DNA from 4 places in the Streptosporangium sp. H13245 genome. Region 2 is predicted to be linked to each of the others. Evidence: riboswitches for the same ligand, from Rfam matches in the RefSeq annotation. Region 2 holds a riboswitch; each other region holds the start of a gene.
What was found. Region 2 has a riboswitch for cyclic di-AMP ahead of ACW9TB_RS11405 (C40 family peptidase). Riboswitches for the same ligand answer to the same signal wherever they lie in the genome.

Region 1 (5,339 bases), on a different contig from region 2:
AGCCCACCGGGGAGATCCAGTCGCTGGAGGTGCGCCCGTGGACCCTGGCGCCGACCCTCGACCACTTCCTGCGGGTGCTCGGCGGCGAGAACTTCGGCCGCTACTTCCTCAACAGCCTGGGCGTCGCCCTGACGGTCGTCGTCCTGTCCGCGCTGGTGGCCTTCCTCGCCGCGGTCGCGGTGACCCGGTTCCGCTTCCGGTTCCGTACGACCGTGCTGATCATGTTCCTGGTGGCGCAGATGGTGCCGGTGGAGGCGCTCACCATCCCGCTGTTCTTCCTCGTCCGCGACCTCGGCGCGGTGGTGCCCGGGGTGGGGCTCAACACCCTGGGCTCGCTCGTCCTGGTCCACCTGGCGTTCTCGCTGCCGTTCGCGATCTGGATGATGCGGGGGTTCGTGGCCGCGGTGCCCGAGACGCTGGAGGAGGCCGCGATGATCGACGGCGCGAGCCGGCCGACGATCCTGTGGCGGATCATCTTTCCGCTCGTCGCGCCGGGACTGGTCGCCACGAGCGTCTTCTCGTTCATCACCGCCTGGAACGACTTCATCTTCGCCAGGACCTTCATCATCTCGGCCAGGGACAACCAGACGCTTCCCGCGGCCCTGCTGGTCTTCTTCAAGCCCGACGAGAACGACTGGGGCGGCATCATGGCGGCCTCGACGCTGATGACCGTCCCCGTGCTGATCTTCTTCGTGGCCGTCCAGCGCAGGCTGGTCGCGGGCCTGGGCGGGGCGGTGAAGGACTGACACCCGCCCGGCTCCGTTCTCCCCTATACCGATAATTTTTGCCTGGACCAGGGCAGAACTGTCCCTCGGGATGGTTGACAGGCCAAAATTGGTCCGTGGTCAGGATCGGATCGGTAGAGATGAGCGATTGCGAGCGTGGGCAACTTCCGCCAGTTCTGGGCCAGCTGTTCGCCGACGGAGGTGAGGGGACCGGCGGGAGCGACGGAAGTGGAGGCCGGAGGCTCTCGGTGGACCTGCCGCCGGGAGACGTGGTGTGGCCCGACCCCGGTTACGCTCAGCTCGCGGTCCGTCGCCGTCCGGCGTTCTGGCTCAGCGAGGTGGCCGTCTCGGGGGAGTACTGGGCCAGGCTGAGGGGCCAGCACGAGCAGTCCGGGCTGTGGCCGGTCCTGCTGGAGGACTCCGTGCAGCCCTGGTCGGCGGGCCAGATCGCCCCGGACACCGCGAGCCAGATCGACAACTACCACGCCGCCGCGTTCATGGCCGAGGTGTGGTCCGACTGGATCGCGAAGGCCAACCTCGACCAGCTCGAACTCCTCGACCCCTTCGGGCCCGAGTGCCCGGGACCGGCCCCGTCGGGAAGGCTCGCCGCCGATCCCGGCGTGGTCGCCGACTGGTACGCCGGGCTGGTGGCCGAGCGCAGGACCCCGCTCGGGCTCGTCGCGGTCGAGCGCGGGGCCGACGCCCTCGCCGTCATGGGCTGGCAGGGCGCCCTGAACCACAACGAGTGGATGGTCCCGCTCGCGGCCGTCGTACGGAGCTGGGAGGACAGGTTCGGGGTGCGGGTGGTCGGCATGGGGTTCAACACCCTCGACCTCAGCGTCGCCGCGCCCCCGACGACCTCCGAGCACGCCCTGCACGTCGCCGCCGAGCACTGGACGTTCTGCCCCGACAGCATCATCCAGGGGGCGGGGAACCTCGTCGACTACGCCGAGCAGATCAAGGGCAGGAACGCCTGGTCCTTCTGGTGGGACTGACCGGCCGGGGGTGACCCGCGAGCCGCCTTGCCGCTCCCTGTGCGGATCGCCGCGACGGGGAGGACATTCGCGCGGGTAGGGCGGGTGTTGGCCTGGCGGGGTGGTCGATGAGGCTTTCTTGAAGCTTGCAGGTAGATCTTCTGGGGTTTTCATGGCGTTTGCTTTGCTTTGTCCGTTTTGGGAGGTAGTGTCCACTGTTATCGGTTGGCGACCTGCCCTTCACAAGAGGGAGCGGCCGGCCGACGTCGAATCCCGAGAGCCCGCGAGGCTCCGGAGCCGGGGAACCACTTTTCCGGGGTGAATCCGCCGCGACCGCGCGGCGGTAGGGCAACTCCACCGCCCGAACCCGTCAGCTAACCCGGTAGACGAGATGGAGAGGAGATCCCCCTCATGGATCACCGCGTCACCACGCCGGTGGACCCCCTGTCCGCACCGGCCACCTGAGCTTTCACGCCAGCCCCGTCCCCCCGACCTCCTTGACCTTCCGCCGCGTCTGATCGCGGCACCCTCAGGACCGTGCTCCGCGTAGCGATCGGCTGATCCGGCTACGCCCCTTTTCCGACGAGCGCGTCCCCGCCGGTGCACCCCTTCGGTGTTGGCACCTGGCTGCCCCGTTCCCTCGCGAAAGAGCCACTTCTCCATGCACCCCTTCTTTGGTCTGCGCAAGAACAGCCTGAACGAGTCCTGTCCGGGCGAACAGCTCCCGTACAAGAACGCCTCCCTCCGGCGCGGCCTCGTCGCCGCCGCCCTCGTCGGCGCGAGTGTCCTCACCTCCGCCGCCGTCGCCCTGGCACTTCCCTCCCACGCCTCGGCGACCCCCGCCTCCACCCGCCTCGCCGACGACCCCGCGGTCGGCGCCCCGGCCGGTGCCGAGGCCGTTCTCCTCCAGGGGGCGACCACGGCCTCCTACTTCTGGGACGACTCCTCCGGCCGGGCCGGTGACACCGGACTGCCCGCCAGCGGCAGGCCGATGCAGAAGGGCATGATCGCCAGCCCGAGCTGGCCCCTGCTCACCGAGGGCTACATCCTCTACAAGGGACAGAAGGCCAAGTTCTTCGTCGGCGACCGAGGTCCGGGCAACCCCTCGAACCAGGGTGTCATGATCGACATCGACGCCAAGACCTTCGCCGACCTGACCGGCGGCACGTTCAACGCCGGGACGCTCGGCGTGGACGGCAACGGCGGCATGGGCCACATCGACATCCAGTACGTGGTCACCAAGTGGGGCGACGGCACGGGGATCAAGAACCACCCCGTGGCCTTCTCCACCGGCGCCTGGGGCCGCAGGGACACCACCCCGGCCCAGCCTCCGGCGACCGTCTTCGCGATGGCGAGGCAGCTGGGGATAGGCCTGCTGACCCAGCGGGTGAGCGCCGAGGCGCGGCCGTGGATCGGCAAGCCCAAGGTCATGGTCGAGTCCGCCTCCGTGCGCACCCCGGCCGCCGCGGCCACCGCCGGTGCCCACGCCGCCAAGCTCGGGACCCTGAAGAACTGACCCGTTCACGTCCGTGTGAGGCGGTCCCGGGACACCGGCGGGAACACCCCGCCGGTGTCGTGTTTTCCCCCGAATGGCATTCTGTCCCGCAGAACCAGCACGAACGGTAGGAGTGCCATGACTCTGCGGGCCCCGGCGAACGGCATCGAGATCGCCTACGAGACCTTCGGCTCTCCGGAGGCTCGCCCCCTCCTGCTCATCACGGGCCTCGGCTGCCAGATGATCCAGTGGGACGGGAGGTTCTGCGCGCTGCTCGCGGACCGGGGGTACCACGTGGTGCGTTTCGACAACCGCGACAGCGGCGAGAGCACCCACCTCACCGAGGCGGGGACGCCCGCCCTGGACGGGAGCGGCGAGGTCCCCTACCTGCTGGGTGACATGGCCGACGACTCGGCCGGGCTGCTCGACGCCCTCGGCTGGGACACCGCCCACGTGGTCGGCCTCTCGATGGGCGGGATGATCGCGCAGTCGCTCGCGATCCGCCACCCGCACCGGGTGCGCAGCCTCACCTCGATCATGTCCACGCCGAGCCCGCAGGCCGCCCTGCTGACCGACCCGGACGTGCTCATGCCCGCCTTCACCCCCGACCGCGAGAGCGCGATCCGGCGGGCCCTCGACAACTGCGCCGCCGTCGGCTCGCCCGGCTACCCGTTCGACCGGGAGTGGAACGCCGAGATCGCCGGGCTGGGCTACGACCGGTCGTACGACCCGGCGGGCACGGCCAGGCAGGTGGCCGCGATCATGGCCTCCGGTGACCGCGCGCCCCGGCTCAAGGAGCTCGCGACTCCGGCTCTCGTCCTGCACGGGGAGGACGACCCGCTCGTCCCGCTGCCCGCCGGAGTCGCCACCGCCGACGCGATCCCCGGCGCCCGGCTGATCACCTTCCCCGGCATGGGCCACGACCTGCCCGCCGAGCTCTGGCCCTCCTTCGCCGACGCGATCGACGAACTCACCACCTCCGCGGACTCAGTACGGTGACCTCCGGTACGTGACCTCCGGTGCGGTGGGCTCCGGTGCGGTCCGTGCCTCCCGGGGCGCGGGCCGCACCGGAGGGTCAGACTTCGAGCTTCTCCTCGATGCCGCGCAGGACGTGCCGCGCGAGCGCGAGGTTGGCCCGGTTCCGGTCGAGAGTCAGGTAGAGGAAGAGCCCCTTGCCGCTCCGGCCCGAGATCGGGCGGATTATGTGGTACTGCGTACCGAGCGTGATGAGGATGTCCTCGATGCCGTCCTTGAGGCCGAGCGACTCCATGGTCCGGAGCTTGGCCTTGACGACCTCGGTGTTCCCCGCCGCGGCCACCTGGAGGTCGAGGTCCTTGGACCCGCCGAGCGCGCCCAGCGCCATCCCGCTGTTGTAGTCGACGACGACCGCGCCGATGGCACCGTCGATCGTCATCATCTCCTTGAGCGAGATGTCCATGTTGCCCATTGCTGTCTCCGATCACTGGGATTCACTGGAATTCACTGGAATTCACTGGGATATCGAGGTGCGCGAGCTGACCGCGGCCAGCCTGTCCGCCGTCTTGCGGCCCTCCAGCCGGAGCAGCCCGAGGTTGGTCCCCGGGCGTGCCAGGACCGTGAGGACGATCTTGGGTCCGGCGGCGTAGAACGCCGCGTAGCCGTTGGTACCGGAGATCAGCGTCTCCTCGAAGGTGCCCTTCCCGGCCATGCTCGTCATCCGGCGGCTGAGGGCCAGCACCGCGGAGGAGAGCGCGCCGGTCTGCTCGGCGTCCCTCTCCAGGTCGCTCGCTATCGTCAGGCCGTCGACGCTGCACGCGATGCTCCCGTTCACGTCGGGTATGCGTTCTCGCAGCGCCGCCATCTCGCGCCGTATCTCCTCGCGCAGTTCCACCGGCATCCTCCTTCCGATCAGCTTCAGCGTCCGTAGCCTTATCGGCATGTGACCGGGCTCAAGTCATCGCCTCCAACGCGTTCCTGAGCCGGATGAGCAGGTTGACGTCGGCCGGGTCCCCGTTCGCCCTGGGGAGCCAGTCCGACGTCTCCGCGGAGCCCGTTCCGGCCGCCGGGATCTCCGTGGCGCCCCTCGTCCGCCTGGGCAGCGGGTCCGGCGTGGCGGGGGCCGTGAAAGTCCCGGCCGGGCCGGGCTCCGGGACGCGGAGCAGCCCG
Region 2 (5,339 bases):
GTACCCTGGCTGCTGACCGTAGTCGGGCTGCTGGCCGTAACCGGGCTGGGACTGCTGGCCGTAGCCGGGCTGCTGCTGGCCGTAACCCGGCTGCTGGCCGTAGCCCTGCTGCTGACCGTAGTCGGGCTGCTGGCCGTAACCGGGCTGAGACTGCTGCCCGTAGCCGGGCTGCTCGTGGGACGCCTGCTGGCCGTAGCCGGGCTGCTGTCCGTACGCGCCGGTCCCGCCCTGCTGGCCGTAACCCTGCCCGTAGCCGGACTGCTCGTGGGACGCCTGCTGGCCGTAGCCGGGCTGCTGACCGTACGCGCCCGTCCCACCCTGCTGTCCGTACGCGCCGGTCCCGCCCTGCTGACCGTAGCCCTGCTGCTGTCCGTAGTCGGACTGCTGGCCGTAGCCCTGCTGCTGCCCGTAACCGGGCTGCTGGCCGTAGCCCTGCTGTCCGTAGCCCTGCTGTCCGTAGCCCTGCTGGCCGTAACCGGGCTGGCTCTGTCCTGGGCCGGTGTTCGGCTGTGAGGCCTCCGACCGATATCCCACAACTGTCACGTCGGGGTCGAGTTCGCCAGCGGCTCGACCCGCGTTGTGCTGTCCGTAATCCGGGTGCCCCGACGGTGTGCGATCGCGGTCGGGATCATCCTGTGGATACGGCGGCTGTCCGGTGCTCACCGCGTCACCTCACTTAGACTGCGCATGTGGCAAATGTCAGACGCACATGCTTGCTGCTGCACAAGGTATCGACATAGGTATCGACAGTCACCTTTCCGATCAGTCAGCTCCAAAGTCATCGGAGTCGGGCTCACGTGTCAGGTGCAGCAGCATCCGGGAGTTTCCCAGGGTGTTGGGCTTGACGTGCTCCAGGTCGAGGAACTCCGCCACACCCTCGTCGTAGGAGGCGAGAAGCTCGGCGTAGACCGCGGGGGCGACGGGAGTGCCCTGGATTTCCCGGAATCCGTGCCGGGCGAAGAAGTCGAGCTCGAAGGTCAGGCAGAAGACCCGGCGCAGGCCCAGTTCGACGGCCGTGCGAATGAGCGCGGAGACGATCCGGTGGCCGATCCCCATTCCCCTGCGGTCCGGATCGACGGCGACGGTGCGGATCTCGGCCAGGTCCTCCCAGAGGACGTGGAGCGCCCCGCAGCCGATGACCGCGCCCTCCGCGTCGGTGGCGACCCAGAACTCCTGGACGTCCTCGTACAGGGTGACGGTGGCCTTCTCCAGCAGGCGCGGGCCGACGCCGCCGTAGGTGTCGACGAGCCGCCTGATGGCGCGGACGTCCGGGGTGCGGGCGCGGCGGACCGTGATCTCGGGGCCCGCGCCGGGCACGGGCGAGGCTCCCTCGGATTCGGCGCGCCGCTCCCCTTCGCCGGGGGCACGAGCCGGTACGGGAGAATGCTCAGCAAGCTGCTCCATGACCGTTCAGCGTACGTCCCTCGCCGCTCTTCAATTACGGCTCATCCTTAACTCGCAGCCCACAGCCCCCACGTGACCCTTGGTGATCGCTTTACCACACCGAGCGCACGGTGCCTCCCATGTGCCGAGATTCACCTTTGGCACGGTCCCGGACCTGGGAAGACCTTCGCCACACCCGTCACCTGGGCGGTAAAGCCAGCGTAATGGCCATGTTGATCATATTGCCATGTGATCTTTCCGTGACATTTCAGTTGCGAAACCTCTACTGAATTCGCAGTTCTGGTTGAGCAGGAACCACGGGTGCACTAATCTCCGTGCTCGATGTCAGAGACGTAAAAAGCCTGACCCGCCGAATCCCCCGCCGAGGGGGAACCGGGGACCCACCACAGTCCTCCGGGGTGAATCCGAGTGCCACCGGCGCACCCGGTAGGGCTGCCTCCGGCCCGAACCCGTCAGCTAACCCGGTAGGCGGCCGAGGAGAGGAGCCTGTTGGTGAAGCGCACGCGCGACCGCGGAGGAAAGCACGCGGGCGACGACGCCCGCTGTCGAGAACGCGCGCCGCGAGGGCTGCGCCGCCGCATGGCGGTGATCGGCCTGGCATTCGCCACCCTCACCCTCGGCACGCCGCTGATGTCGGCCACCGCCGACCCCGAGCCCAGCCTCCAGCAGCTGGCCAAGCAGGCCGAGAAGCTGCACGAGGAGATCGGCACCCTCGCCGAGCGGTACAACGGCGAGCGGGTCAAGCTCAAGCAGGCCCAGCGGGCCGCGGAGAGCGCCAAGAAGACCCTCGCGTCGAGCGAGTCCGAGCTGGCGTCCCGCCGCACCAAGGCCACCCTCCTGGCGCAGAGCACCTACATGTCGGGCGGCCTGAACTCCGGGCTCGCCTTCACGCAGGCGACGGACCCCGACACCTTCCTCGACCAGGCGACCACCAACTACGCGCTCCAGCAGCAGCAGAGCGAGGAGGTCGCCCAGGTGGCCCGCGCGATCGAGGCCGCCGAGCGGGCGCAGGCCGGGGCCAAGGCGAGGACCTCCGAGGTCAAGAAGCTCCTGGCGGAGATCGACGGCAACCGGACCAGGATCGAGCGGCTGGTCGCGCGGGTCGAGAGCAACCTGTTCAGCGAGGTGCGCAGCAGGGCCGTCAGCAACAGGGGCGCCCGGGTGCGGACCAACGTGCCCATCGTGGGCAGCGGCAAGGCCGCGGAGGCCACCCGCTGGGCGCTCACCCAGCAGCTCAAGCCGTACGTCTGGGGCGCCGAGGGTCCCAACTCCTTCGACTGCTCCGGGCTGGTCATGTGGGCCTACCAGAAGGTCGGCATCAGCCTGCCGCACTACACCGGCGACCAGTGGACCGCGGGCACCCACGTCGGCAGGGACGAGCTGCGTCCCGGCGATCTGGTCTTCTTCTACAGCGACCTGCACCACGTCGGGATCTACATCGGCGCGGGCCTGATGATCCACGCGCCCCAGACGGGTGACGTCGTCCACATCGCCACGATCGACAACCGGCCCTTCGCCGGAGGCGTCCGCATCGCAGGCTGATCCGGAAATGTCCGCGTCGTCGGCTGAACGTGCTCGGAGGGGTCACCGGCTGAACGCATCCGGAGGGGTCACCGGCTGGACGCGCTCGAAAGCGTTCGCGTCGTCGGCTGAACGCACCCGGAGGCGTCGCCGGTTGAACGGCGCCTGGACCGCACGCGTGTCCGGCCCGACCTGCCGGACACGCGGCGGTGTGTCAGATCAGGCGGCGGCGGGCGGCCCAGGCCACGGCCTCGATCGCCGTGGCGACACCGATGCGGTCGCAGATGCCTCTCAGCCTGCGCCTGACGGTCCGCCCGCTGATGTCGAGGCGACGGCCCACCCGATCGACCGTGACACCTTTGGCGAGCTCAGCCAGCAGCACGAGGTCGTCGTCGCTGAGACCGATATCGCTCATGCCCAGGGGGCTGTCGCCATGGCGTGAATCCACTTCTGGATATGCCATCAAGAGTCACTCCCCCCACTCTGGAAACCGGGTGCGAGACGCCGGAAATGAATACCGTCCGCCAGGAACGGTAAACGCCTTGTTCAAAGGTCGTCAAGTTCCGCTCTTCATAACGTGCGTCCAGTATTGACATAGTAGGCGCTACATGAAGTACTCATGATATGTCAGTGCCTTTGCGGCTATGTCATGATCAAGCCCAGGCACGAGCCGGCAAGCCCCCCCTGGCTGCGGCGATCGAAGCCCCGGCAGAACAAGGTTTCGCCGGAACCACCGGGCGTGCCGGAGCCGGCCCCTCGGGGATCCGGCCCGCCCGCATTTCTCGGAAAAACCGATCTCTTCCAGATACTCTTCGGGCGACCACGGTCACTCAGCGCCTTGACGGCACCCCGCGGAAAACACGGAAATATGAGGGTCAAGGGAGCAGCTTTGCGGCATTCGCGAAGTATCGCGCGGCAGCGATGGGGTGCCGAGCGATATTGGACGTGCTGTAAATGGATTTCCGCACCACACGAAAAGGCGTCCGCCATTGCGGGGAACCCCGGGCGCGACGACCGTTTCCGGCCCACCGGTTTCGCCCTGCCCGCCCCGCCTCCCCCCGCACGCCGTACGGGGACCCCCACCCCCGCGGATCCGCGGGGGTGGGGCCCGGCGCCGCTCCGCCACGCCGCCCCGAGCCGCCTCCTCAGGGGAACGGCCCGGAGACGATCGACGAACCGCCCCGCCGTGCCCCGGCCGTACGGCTCCTCGAAAACCGCGCGGGATCGCGAGAGGCGCCGCCCGGTGCGGCCGGGACGCTCACCGGACCTAGCGGCGTCCCAGCGCAAGAGGGTGCCGCCCGCGAAAGCGCGGCCGGGACGCTCGCCCTCGACGCGCCACGGACCGGGCCTCGGCCCGCCTCCGGGTCGCCCCGGCCGGGCCCCGGCCCGGAGGCGACACCGGTCCCCACGGCCGTGATGGCCGTGGCGCCGTACGAAGGGGAGGGTCCCTCCGTGCCGGGCTCAGGTGGTCGGCTTGACCAATGGGAACAGGATGGTCTCGCGGATGTTCCTGCCGGTGAAGGCCATGACGAGGCGGTCGATGCCGAGCCCCATGCCGCCGGTGGGCGGCATCGCATATTCCAGGGCCGTGAGGAAGTCCTCGTCAAGCTGCATGGCCTCGACGTCGCCGCCCGCGGCGAGCATGGACTGCTCGGTGAGGCGGCGGCGCTGCTCGACCGGGTCGTTCAGCTCCGAGTAGCCGGTGCCCAGCTCGGTGCCGAAGCCGATCAGGTCCCACTTCTCGGTGAGGAGCGGGTTGTCCCGGTGGTTGCGGGCCAGCGGGGAGGTCTCCAGCGGATAGTCCATGACGAACGTGGGCTGGACGAGCGTGTGCTCGACGAGGGCCTCGAAGATCTCCTGGACCAGCTTGCCCTGGCCCCACTTGGCGTCCCAGTGGATCCCCCGCGCGTCGGCGAGCCCTCGGACGTGCTCCAGGGGCGTCTCGGTGGTGACCTCCTCGCCCAGCGCCTCGGAGACCGACCCGTACAGGGTGATCCTCGGCCACTTCGCCAGGCCGAGGTCGATCTCCTGGCCCTGGTGGACGACCACGGAGTGGCCGAGGGCGGCCACCACGGCCTTCTGGATCATCCGCTGGGTCAGGTCGGCGATGTCGTTGTAGTCGAGATACGTGCCGTACGCCTCCAGCATCGTGAACTCGGGGTTGTGGGTGGAGTCCGCGCCCTCGTTGCGGAAGTTGCGGTTGATCTCGAAGACCTTCTCCAGGCCGCCGACCACCAGCCGCTTGAGATAGAGCTCGATCGCGATGCGAAGGTAGAGCCCCATGTCGTACGCGTTGATGTGGGTCCTGAAGGGCCTGGCCGTGGCTCCGCCGTGGATCGGCTGGAGCATCGGCGTCTCGACCTCCAGGTAGCCCTCCTCGTGCCAGAAGTCGCGGACGGCCCGGACCACCGCGC
Region 3 (5,339 bases), on a different contig from region 2:
GTTCGTCGGCCGGTGCCCCTCGGGTCCTAGGCTCCGTGACATGAGCGAGAAGCTGATGGCCCGCTGGCGATCCCTGGCCGGTCCCGGGGCCGACCCCCTCGGCCGCGAACTGATCACCCGGTACGACGAGCCGCACCGCAGGTACCACACGACCGCCCACCTGGAGGCCGTGCTCACCCACGTCGACGCCCTGGCGGATCACGCCGGGCACCCGGACCTCGTACGGCTGGCGGCCTGGTTCCACGACGCCGTCTACGACCCGAGGCGCGGCGACAACGAGGAGCGGAGCGCGGGGCTGGCCGAGCGCGCGCTGCCGGAGCTGGGGATGCCCTCGGAGGCCGTGGCGACGGTCGCCCGGCTGGTCAGGCTGACCGTCACGCACGACCCCGCGCCCGACGACGCGGACGGGGCCGTGCTGTCCGACGCGGACCTGGCGATCCTGGGCGCGTCCCCCGAGGTCTACGCCGCCTACGCGGCGGCCGTGCGCGAGGAGTACGGCTTCGTCCCCGACGACGCGTTCAGGGCCGGGAGGGCCGCCGTGCTGCGCTCGCTGCTCGACCTGCCGACGATCTTCCGCGTCGCCGACCTGGAGGAGGTGGCGAGGGCCAACATCACGGCGGAGCTTGGCCGACTGTGAGCGGTTAGTCACCACGATCCAACAGCTTTTACCGACCCTGCCCGTGGTAATTTGGTGGAATCTGGTGGATTAAGGGGAGTGAGTCAATGCTTGCCCAGCAGCGGCAGCAGGCGATCCTGGAGAGGGTGCGCAGCAGCGGCGGCGTCAGGGTCGCCGACCTCGTCCGGGAGCTCGGCGTCTCCGACATGACGATCCGGCGCGACCTTGAGGTGCTCTCCGAGCGCGGCCTGGTGGAGAAGGTCCACGGCGGGGCCACCGCCGCCGGGCCCGGCTCGACCGAGGAGCCGGGCTTCGCCGCCAAGTCGGCGCGCCAGCAGGCGGAGAAGGAGACGATCGCCCAGCACGCCGCCCGGCTCGTCCGGCCCGCCACGGCCATCGCGCTCTCCGCGGGGACCACGACCTGGACGCTCGCCCACCACGTGACCGACGTGCCCGAGCTGACCGTGATCACCAACTCGGTCCGGGTCGCCGACGTCTTCCACCGCTCCCCCAGGGCCGACCGCACGGTCGTGCTGACCGGCGGGGTCCGTACCCCCTCCGACGCCCTGGTCGGCCCGGTCGCGGTCTCGGCGATCCGCGGGCTCCACGTCGACACCCTCTTCCTCGGCGTGCACGGGATGAGCACCCGCGCCGGGTTCACCACGCCCAACCTGCTTGAGGCCGAGACCAACCGCGAGCTGGTCGCCTCCGCGCACCGCCTGGTGGTGCTCGCCGACCACACCAAGTGGGGCACGGTCGGCATCAGCACGATCGCCGGGCTGGCCGAGGCCCGCGTCGTGGTCACCGACTCCGGCCTGACCGGCGAGGCCCGCGAGGAGCTCGCCGCCTCGGTGGGCGAGCTGATCGTCACGGAGCCCCAGCGGGAGAGCGAGATCGCCGGCCGATGAAGCGTACGATCACCCACCTGGCCGACGGCCGGGAGCTTTTCTACTTCGACCGGCGCGACGACGCCGACCGAGGGGCGGTCGACCGGCGTGACCTGCCGCCCCGTCCCGCCGCCTCCGAGCTGCGCTACGACCCGCTCACCGAGGAGTGGATCGCGGTGGCCGGGCACCGCCAGGGCCGCACCTTCCTGCCCCCGGCCGGTGAGTGCCCGCTCTGCCCCTCCACCCCCGGCAACCTCACCGAGGTCCCCTCCCCCGGCTACGACGTGGTGGTCTTCGAGAACCGGTTCCCTTCGTTCTCCGCCCAGCCGGGCGAGCACCGGGAGATCGGGGGGCTGAGCGAGGTCCGGCCGGGGATCGGCAGGTGCGAGGTGGTCTGCTTCACCTCCGAGCACGACTCCTCCTTCTCCCGGCTCTCCCCCGAGCGGGTCGAGCTGGTCGTGGAGGCCTGGGCCGACCGTACGGCGGAGCTGTCGGCGATGCCCGGCGTGGAGCAGGTGTTCTGCTTCGAGAACCGGGGAGCCGAGATCGGCATCACCCTGGCCCACCCGCACGGCCAGATCTACGCGTACCCCTACGTGACCCCGCGCACCAGGCTCACCCTCGGGGCGGCCGGGCGTCACCGGGAGCGGACCGGCGGCAACCTGTTCGCCGACGTCCTGGCCGCGGAGCGGGAGGCCGGGATCCGGGTGGTGGGCTCGAACGAGCACTGGACGGCCTTCGTCCCGGCCGCGGCGCGCTGGCCCGTGGAGGTCCACCTCTACCCGCACCGCCGGGTCCCCGACCTGGTCGCGCTGGACGCCGCGGAGCGCGCGGCGTTCGGTCCCCTCTACACCGACGTGCTCCGCCGCCTCGACGGGCTGTTCGGCGTGCCCATGCCGTACGTCGCGGCCTGGCACCAGGCGCCGGTCTCCACCGGCCGCGACCTGTCGTACGCGCACCTGGAGCTGTTCAGCGTCCGCCGCGCGCCGGACAGGCTGAAATACCTCGCCGGGTCGGAGTCGGCGATGGGTGCCTTCGTGAACGACGTGTCGCCCGAGGGGACTGCACATCTGCTGCGCTCTGTTATCACGAACTGATTACCGCTTGGTCTCGTCTTGAGGTCGCATGACCTGCTGTTTACCACTACTATCCTTCCCACATCAGCTGTAAACGCTGATTTGCCTAATCCCGGGCGCCTTGCCCGGGAACCGGGGAACCACCGCACCTGGGGTGAAACCACTTCGGTGGAAGGGCTTCCTCCAGCCCGAACCCGTCAGCTAACCCGGTAGGCGGAAGGAGAGGAGAGTTCGTGGCGGCCCCGTCCCCCACGTTCCGTCGGCACGCGGCTCTGGTCCTCTGCCTGGGCTCGATCGCCGCGTTCGCCATCGGCGCCCCCACGGCGGGAAGCGCGGAGCCCAAGCCCACCGAGGCCAAGCTCCGCGCCGACCTGGCCAAACTCGGCAAGAAGGTCGACAGGCTGATCGAGACCTACGCGGCCACCCGCGAGTCCCTCAAGAAGGCGCAGAAGGCCGAGACCGTCGCCAAGCAGAACGTGGAGAAGGCCGAGAGGACCTACGTCGAGGCCAAGCGGCAGGTCGACACCATCGTCCAGCTCCGCTACCAGAGCAGTGGCGGGGGGCTGCCCGCGCTGATGTTCTCCGGCGACATGGGCGCCGCCGCGGTGATGGAGCAGCTCACCGCCCAGCAGAGCGCCCACCTGGAGGGCTTCGCCGGCAGCCTCGAACGCAGGAAGAAGGCGTCCGAGACGGCCGCCAGGCTCACCGACGAGATCGGCGACGAGGTCAAGGAGGTGGAGGAGCAGCGCGAGGAGGCCGAAGACGTGATCCGCGACATGAAGGACAAACTCGACCGGCTCGCCCCCACCGGTTCCGGCCGCCGCTCCGACGGCAGCTGGGCCCCGCAGCTCCCCACCGGCGCCGACAACATCACCGACCGCACCCGGATCATGCGCGACGCCGTCATGAGGCGCTTCAGCCTCCCGTACTCGGTCGGCTGCTACCGGTCGGCCAACGACGGCGGCGAGCACCCCCTGGGCCGCGCCTGCGACTTCATGATGAGCGCCGGAGGCACGATGCCCTCGGCCGCCAACGTCGCGCTGGGCGACGAGATCGCCGCGTGGGCCATCAAGAACAAGGCCAAGCTCGGCGTGAAGTACGTGATCTGGCGCCAGCGCATCAACCACGGCTCCGGCTGGAACTTCATGTCGAACCGCGGCGGCGTCACGGCCAACCACTTCGACCATCCGCACATCTCGATGTACTGAGCTGCCGGGCTTCTGACCTGTGGTGATCTTGCTGCAGGTCCCTCTCAGGGCACGTTGGCCTGTCGCCCACGCATCTTCGGTGACCTGCCATGCGGTCCTCACCGGAGGCCATCGGGTGCGTGTAGGTCCCCGGGGTCGGCGTGCCCGAGGAGGTCGGCCACGGCCTTGATGGACACCCCCGCTCCAGGAGCCCCAAGGCGAAATGGCCGGAGCATGTGGAAGCCGTTCTCGCGGATCGTCGGGGTGCCCGCCTCGGTCAGGATCGGCTCCCAGGTGAAGTCGACGGCCAGGCCGAACGCCTCACCTTGACGGAACCCGAGCGTCGCAGCCGCCTGAACCATGACCTTGTAACGTCGTGCGACGGCACCGGCGACGGTCTTCACCTACTTCACCGACCACGGCGTGATCTTCGGTGCGGTCGAGATCGGAAACAGCCGCATAGAACGCGGCTGCTGTCATGAGGTGACTGAACCAAGACTGTGACTCATTTGGCTATCAGTCGTTTGAAAGGCTTCCAGATCGCCATCGAAATCCACTTACCCCTGCCAGCCGATACGAGGTACCGATTCACGGACCAAGGATGTCTCGGGATTTGTCAATCAGTATCGGCGGGGGCCCGGTCAACCATAGGTCAGAGCTATTTCCTGCGTTTTGGCGTCGAACAGGTCAACCAGCCACGCGTTCAGGACGCCGCGCGGCTGATTCGATGCAGGCACCGCTTCATGATGACGACGATGGTTTTTTGATCGTCGGTGAGATGCCCCATGTAGGCGTGGCCCGCGACCGCGTCCGCGGATTTGGTGAGGTCGTCTCCCAGCGCGTCCAACAGCACCTTCACGGCCGCACGGCGCGGTGTCCAGTCCGGGCCAGGTTCTCGTGAGACGTCGTCGCGCAGTAAGGCGACCTGGCGGCGGACCTCCCGCCGCCGGGTGGTGTCGTCGTCGCCACGCAGGAACTCCAGCGCCTCATCCACCGTGGGGTGCAACAGCTGCGAACCCTGTAGCACCGCCTCCGTCATCAGGTAGCGGATAGGAGCTACCTTGTCGGGCGACAGATCATCGAGGATCGCCCGTACTTCGGGTCGGTTCAGTACGCGGTGGTTACGTAACTGATCGGGGACGATGTCGTCGGGGAGCGGATTCTCGACGAGCAGGCGCGTGAGGCCGCTGTCCAGTAGCCACTCTTCTGTGAGGCGGGCTCCGGTGATGTGCTCCGCCGCCAGGAGCGTGGCGGCTTGGAGCCCGATGACGTCATCGGTGCCGACCGAGTCGATGACCGCGTCGGCGTCACCCGGAAGGCGGCCGGGGCGGGCGGGGGAGGACGTCAGCCGGACGGCGGGCAACCGCCCGGCGTCGGCGTAGCTGAGCCGGTCGTACTGGCTTCCGTTGAGCAGAACGTTCACCGCTCGCCCGCGGGCCGACAATGCCTTCAGCACTTCGGGTCTTGCGCCCTCGCACCCGTTCGGTTCGACGACCAGCGTCCAGTCGCCGATCGTCCCGGCGACCAGACTGGGCAGGATGCCGGGGATGTCCGCGTTGTACTGCTCGATCTG
Region 4 (5,339 bases), on a different contig from region 2:
CATCGCCCCGGTCGCGTACGCCGTCGGCGCCGCGCTCGACAACGCGGGCGTGGGGCCGCTGCGTGTCGAGAGCAGGTAGCGCTGGAGATCCTCGATCGGCACGGCCGCGGCCGCCGGGCCCGCCGCGTCGATCACGATCTCCCGCACGCCGGTGACGCGCTGGATGTCGAGGATGGTGTCGGCGTCGCACGCCGACAGCGAGTGGCTGCCACGGTGCCGCGCGTAGGTGTCCGCCGAGGTGTATCCGAGCAGGACACGATCACCGGCCTGGGTCGTGCCGAGCACGACGGAGCGGTCGGGTCGCACGGCAACCAGGAGTCCCCATTCGGCCAGCGCCGCAAGCAGCCGATGCGGGTCGCCGTGCTGCGCGAGCACGTTGCCGAGAGCGGGGTTCCCGATGCTCATATGAGGAACGATAGGTAGTGGACCACGGCTTATCAGGGTAATCGCGAAGTTTTCCTGGGATCAATACCAACTTGAATTTTGGGCGCATGAGATCTGTCAAGGACGGGTAAGCCCGCGTCCTGGGTCGCGAAGCCCCTCGCGGCCCTGGACCGTTCCGTGGTTTCCCCGCGTCTTTCCGGGCTTTCCGTGGCCTCTCCGGGCCTTGCGGGCGTCTCGGATCGCGGGACACTCGTGAACGCGTTCACAAGCGCCGATAGACTACGTGAGGTCCGTGCACCCTCACCGTCTAGTAAGGATCCAGCCTGTGAACAAGCCCGTCGTACTGGTCGCTGAGGAACTGTCCGAGGCCGGTCTCGCGGTCCTGGGCGCGGACTTCGAAGTCCGCCACACCGACGGCGCCGACCGTGCCCAGTTCCTGCCCGCCCTCGCCGACGTGGACGCGCTCATCGTGCGCAGCGCCACGCAGGTCGACGCGGAGGCGATCGCCAACGCTCCCAAACTCCGCGTCGTCGCCCGCGCGGGCGTCGGCCTGGACAACGTCGACGTGGAGGCCGCCACCAAGGCCGGTGTCATGGTCGTCAACGCGCCGACCTCCAACATCACCAGCGCCGCCGAGCACACCGTCGCCCTGATCCTCGCCTCCGCCCGCAACGTCGCCCAGGCGCACTCCGCGCTCAAGGGCGGCGAGTGGAAGCGCTCGAAGTACACCGGCGTGGAGCTCGACGAGAAGGTCGTCGCGATCCTCGGCCTCGGCAAGATCGGCCAGCTGGTCGCGCAGCGCCTCCAGCCATTCGGTGTCGAGCTGATCGCCTACGACCCCTACCTGCAGCCGGCCCGCGCCGCGCAGATGGGCGTCCGGCTGGTCTCGCTGGAGGAGGCCCTGAGCGAGGCCGACTTCATCACCGTGCACCTGCCCAAGTCCAAGGAGACCATCGGTCTCATCGGCGAGCGGGAGCTGCACGCGGTCAAGCCGAACGTGCGCCTCATCAACGTCGCCCGCGGCGGCATCATCGACGAGAACGCCCTCTACTCCGCGATCAAGGAGGGCCGCGTCGCCGGCGCCGGCATCGACGTGTTCCCGAAGGAGCCGGTCACCGACAGCCCGCTCTTCGAGCTCGACCAGGTCGTCGTCACCCCGCACCTGGGCGCCTCCACCCACGAGGCCCAGGAGAAGGCCGGCACCCAGGTCGCGCGCAGCGTGAAGCTCGCCCTCGCCGGTGAGTTCGTGCCGGACGCGGTCAACGTCCAGGGCGGCGCCGTCGCCGAGGACGTCAAGCCGGGCCTGCCGCTGGCCGAGAAGCTCGGCCGGGTGTTCACCGCCCTCGCGGGCGAGGTCGCCACCAAGCTCGACGTCGAGGTGCGGGGCGAGATCGCCTCCCACGACGTCCGCGTGCTGGAGCTGGCCGCGCTCAAGGGCGTCTTCACCGACGTGGTCGAAGACTCGGTCACCTACGTCAACGCCCCGCTGCTGGCCAAGGACCGCGGCGTGTCGGTCGAGCTGATCACCAGCTCCGAGAGCCCCGACTGGCGCAACGTCGTGACGGTCCGCGGCGTCCTCGCCGACGGCCGCGCGATCTCGGTCTCCGGCACCCTGTCCGGGCCGAGGCAGATCACGAAGATCGTCGAGGTCAACGGCTACCAGATGGAGATCGAGCCGACCGACCACCTGTCGTTCTTCACCTACACCGACCGCCCCGGCATCGTCGGCGTGGTCGGCCGCATCCTCGGCGACCACTCGATCAACATCGCCTCGATGCAGGTGGCCCGGGACGCCAAGGGCGGCAAGGCGCTCATCGCGCTCACCGTCGACACCGCCATCCCGGCCGAGGTGATCGACCAGATCGGCTCGGAGATCGGCGCCGACAGCGGCCGTTCGGTCGACCTCGCCGACTAGCCGTCCCACCGCAGTGGCCGCCGCCCCCGCGCCGGGGCGACGGCCACTGCTCGTCTCAACATGTGAGAAGTGCGTACGCCGGGCGAGACGGCGTTTCCGCGGCCAGGTAACCTGGAGTGAAATGCGCCAGGTTCTCGTAGTTCTTACCTGCCGCGGCGGGGCCTGACAGGGGCAGGCCGGCGACTCGCCGCGGTGCCGTGGCGCTTGCCGGCCCCAAGCCCCCGTCGCCGGTCCGTGATCCGGACCCGCGACATCAGGCCTGGTTGGAGTCCGGACCGGAGTCTCGACCACCTTCCTTGCTCGCATGCGACCGAGACGAGATTCGCCATGTACGACATGTATCCCTGGAACCGTCCCGACGAGACCGAGGACGAGGCCATCGACGCGCTCCAGACCGCTCTGGACCGCAGGGACAACGGCGGTGCTCCCACCCGCTGAACCCGTTCTCGCCGCCACCGGGATCCTCAGGACCTCCCGGGGGTGGTTCGCCGGCGTGTCTCATCCGCCGGTCACGACCTCGGTCGCGAGCTCGACCCGCTTGGCCAGCTGAACCCCCTGCGGGTCGGGGCGCACCGCGCCGGCGAAGGAGTCGCGGCGCCAGGAGTCGAGTTTCTCCTCCTTGACCACGTCGCCGGTCTGCGGGGCGTGGACCATGTAGCCGGGCTTCGTGATCATGCCGACGTGGCCGAGGCCGCTGAAGAAGACCAGGTCGCCGGGTTTGAGATCCTTCCAGGCGATCTTCTTGGAGAACGCGTCGTACTGGTCGTAGGTGACGCGGGGCAGTTTGATCCCGGCGGCGCCGTAGGCGCGGAGCATCAGGCCGGAGCAGTCGAAGCCGCCGTCGCCGTGGCCGGTGCCGCCCCAGACGTAGGGCGTTCCGCGCTTGGACAGGGCCCAGTTCACGGCCTTCTGCCAGGCGGGCTTGACGGCCGTGGCCTTCAGGGCCTGCTTCAACGCGGGGGTGTTGAGCGCGGCGGGCCCGGGGGCGGGGGGAGGGGAGACGGCCAGGGCGGCGGGCGAGGTCGCGAACACCGCGGCACCGGCGACGATCATTGAGGCGGAGATGGACAGGACGCGGGGGAGAACTGTGCCGGACAGGATGATTCCTTCCATAAGGCCGGCCGGGTGAGCTGTCGGGCTCGGGCGTGGAGGCCGCCCTACGGCGCGAGAACGCGCTGATTCGCCCCAAGGAATCCACGTGATGGCGAGCGGGAACGCGCTCCGGGGGAGGAGCGGGGTTCCCGGGGGCCCGGTGGATCCCGGAAAGAGTGGTTCCCCGGCTCCGTACGGGCCCGGTAAGGGGATGGCCCGAACGGATTAGGCATTGGTATGAATGGGAGGACCATAACGAAACCTCCCGAAACGGTCAATACCGAGCAAAGAAGGACAAAGCGATCAGGGGTGCCGCCGCGCGGACACGTCCGAGGAGTGAGACCGTTGTTCGATCACCGAGACGGACCGGTAGGGTGCCTGCATGGAGTCGCGTAACATTCGCCTGGCGGTCATCCCCGGGGACGGAATCGGAGTCGAGGTCGTCACCGAGGGGCTGAAGGTCCTCGAAGCGGTCGGCACGAAGGTGGAGACCACCACCTACGACCTCGGCGCCAAGCGCTATCACGAGACCGGTGAGACCCTGCCGGACCCGGTCCTCGACGAACTACGCGGATACGACGCGATCCTGCTCGGCGCGGTCGGCGACCCCAGCGTGCCCCCGGGCATCCTGGAGCGCGACCTGCTGCTCAAGCTCCGTTTCCAGCTCGACCACTACGTGAACCTGCGCCCGGTCAAGCTCTTCCCCGGCGTCCAGACCCCGCTGGGCAAGGCCCGCCCCGAGGACATCGACATGATCGTCGTCCGCGAGGGCACCGAGGGCCCGTACGCCGGAGCGGGTGGCGTCATGCGCCGGGGCACACCGCAGGAGATCGCCACCCAGGAGTCGCTGAACACCGCCTACGGCGTCGAGCGCGTCGTGCGCTACGCCTTCGACAAGGCGCTCGCCCGCCCCCGCAGGAAGCTGACGCTGGTCCACAAGACCAACGTGCTCACCTACGCCGGCGACCTCTGGGCCCGCACCTTCGACCGGGTCGGCCTGGAGTATCCCGACATCCAGACCGACTACTGCCACGTCGACGCGGCCTCGATGTTCTTCGTCAGCCAGCCGGAGCGCTTCGACGTGATCGTCACCGACAACCTCTTCGGCGACATCCTCACCGACATCGGCGCGGCGATCGCCGGTGGCATCGGCCTGGCGGCCAGCGGCAACGTCAACCCCGACCGCACCGCGCCGAGCATGTTCGAGCCGGTCCACGGCAGCGCCCCCGACATCGCGGGCCAGGGCAAGGCCGACCCGACCGCGACGATCCTGTCGGTCGCCATGCTCCTCGACCACCTCGGCATGGCCCAGGAGGCCGCCAGGGTCGAGCAGGCCGTCGCCGACGACCTGGTCGAGCGGCTGGCCGGATGGGCCGGCCGGACCACCCACGAGATCGGCGACGACATCACCGCCCGAGTAGCCGGCTGAGGAAGCCGCCTCCCTCGACCCCGACGCGCCTGGCGGCTCACCCGAGCCGCCAGGCGCGTTTTTGTTTCTCCAGCACTGCCGGTTTTCGGCATGGATGGAGTAGTTTCCCGTTACCCGGTCCGACGCAGAATGGACCAGAGGGTAAGCCAGACACCAAGAGAAGGATCCTGCGATGACCACCGCTCAGAAGCTCAGCTTCGACGTGCAGCTCTCCGACCACGCTCGCACCGCGGCAGAGCGCGAGCAGGTACTGGCGAGCCCGGGGTTCGGTCAGGTCTTCACCGACCACATGATCTCGATCGACTACACCGAGGGGGAGGGCTGGCACGACGCCAGGCTCGTGCCGTACGGCCCGCTCAGCCTCGACCCCGCGACGTCGGTCTTCCACTACGCGCAGGAGCTTTTCGAGGGACTCAAGGCCTACCGCCAGGAGAACGGCACGATCGTGACCTTCCGGCCGGAGGCCAACGCCGCCCGCTTCAACACCTCCGCGCGGCGGATGGCCATGCCCGAGCTGCC

Region 1: another riboswitch for cyclic di-AMP. It lies ahead of ACW9TB_RS04910 (hypothetical protein); the one in region 2 lies ahead of ACW9TB_RS11405 (C40 family peptidase).
Region 3: another riboswitch for cyclic di-AMP. It lies ahead of ACW9TB_RS33090 (coiled-coil domain-containing protein); the one in region 2 lies ahead of ACW9TB_RS11405 (C40 family peptidase).
Region 4: another riboswitch for cyclic di-AMP. It lies ahead of ACW9TB_RS06600 (C40 family peptidase); the one in region 2 lies ahead of ACW9TB_RS11405 (C40 family peptidase).

What each region holds. Positions count from the first base shown of each region.
Region 1 covers NZ_JBSZKT010000002.1:187,583-192,921, reverse strand. The annotation lists gene ACW9TB_RS04920 (carbohydrate ABC transporter permease) at 1-746, shown strand, start outside; gene ACW9TB_RS04915 (DUF4253 domain-containing protein) at 974-1,720, shown strand; cyclic di-AMP (ydaO/yuaA leader) riboswitch at 1,954-2,103, shown strand; gene ACW9TB_RS04910 (hypothetical protein) at 2,361-3,215, shown strand; gene ACW9TB_RS04905 (alpha/beta fold hydrolase) at 3,333-4,193, shown strand; gene ACW9TB_RS04900 (hypothetical protein) at 4,270-4,641, opposite strand; gene ACW9TB_RS04895 (roadblock/LC7 domain-containing protein) at 4,684-5,070, opposite strand; gene ACW9TB_RS04890 (hypothetical protein) at 5,123-5,339, opposite strand, start outside.
Region 2 covers NZ_JBSZKT010000004.1:347,544-352,882, forward strand. The annotation lists gene ACW9TB_RS11395 (RDD family protein) at 1-534, opposite strand, end outside; gene ACW9TB_RS11400 (amino-acid N-acetyltransferase) at 763-1,404, opposite strand; cyclic di-AMP (ydaO/yuaA leader) riboswitch at 1,742-1,891, shown strand; gene ACW9TB_RS11405 (C40 family peptidase) at 1,897-2,946, shown strand; gene ACW9TB_RS11410 (helix-turn-helix domain-containing protein) at 3,140-3,340, opposite strand; gene lysX (bifunctional lysylphosphatidylglycerol synthetase/lysine--tRNA ligase LysX) at 4,387-5,339, opposite strand, start outside.
Region 3 covers NZ_JBSZKT010000038.1:17,421-22,759, forward strand. The annotation lists gene ACW9TB_RS33075 (HD domain-containing protein) at 41-637, shown strand; gene ACW9TB_RS33080 (DeoR/GlpR family DNA-binding transcription regulator) at 724-1,524, shown strand; gene galT (galactose-1-phosphate uridylyltransferase) at 1,521-2,600, shown strand; cyclic di-AMP (ydaO/yuaA leader) riboswitch at 2,673-2,809, shown strand; gene ACW9TB_RS33090 (coiled-coil domain-containing protein) at 2,813-3,787, shown strand; gene ACW9TB_RS33095 (hypothetical protein) at 3,886-4,128, opposite strand; gene ACW9TB_RS33100 (DUF6461 domain-containing protein) at 4,470-5,339, opposite strand, start outside.
Region 4 covers NZ_JBSZKT010000002.1:593,414-598,752, reverse strand. The annotation lists gene ACW9TB_RS06610 (hypothetical protein) at 1-405, opposite strand, end outside; gene serA (phosphoglycerate dehydrogenase) at 710-2,299, shown strand; gene ACW9TB_RS06600 (C40 family peptidase) at 2,798-3,412, opposite strand; cyclic di-AMP (ydaO/yuaA leader) riboswitch at 3,400-3,633, opposite strand; gene ACW9TB_RS06595 (3-isopropylmalate dehydrogenase) at 3,774-4,820, shown strand; gene ACW9TB_RS06590 (branched-chain amino acid aminotransferase) at 4,993-5,339, shown strand, end outside.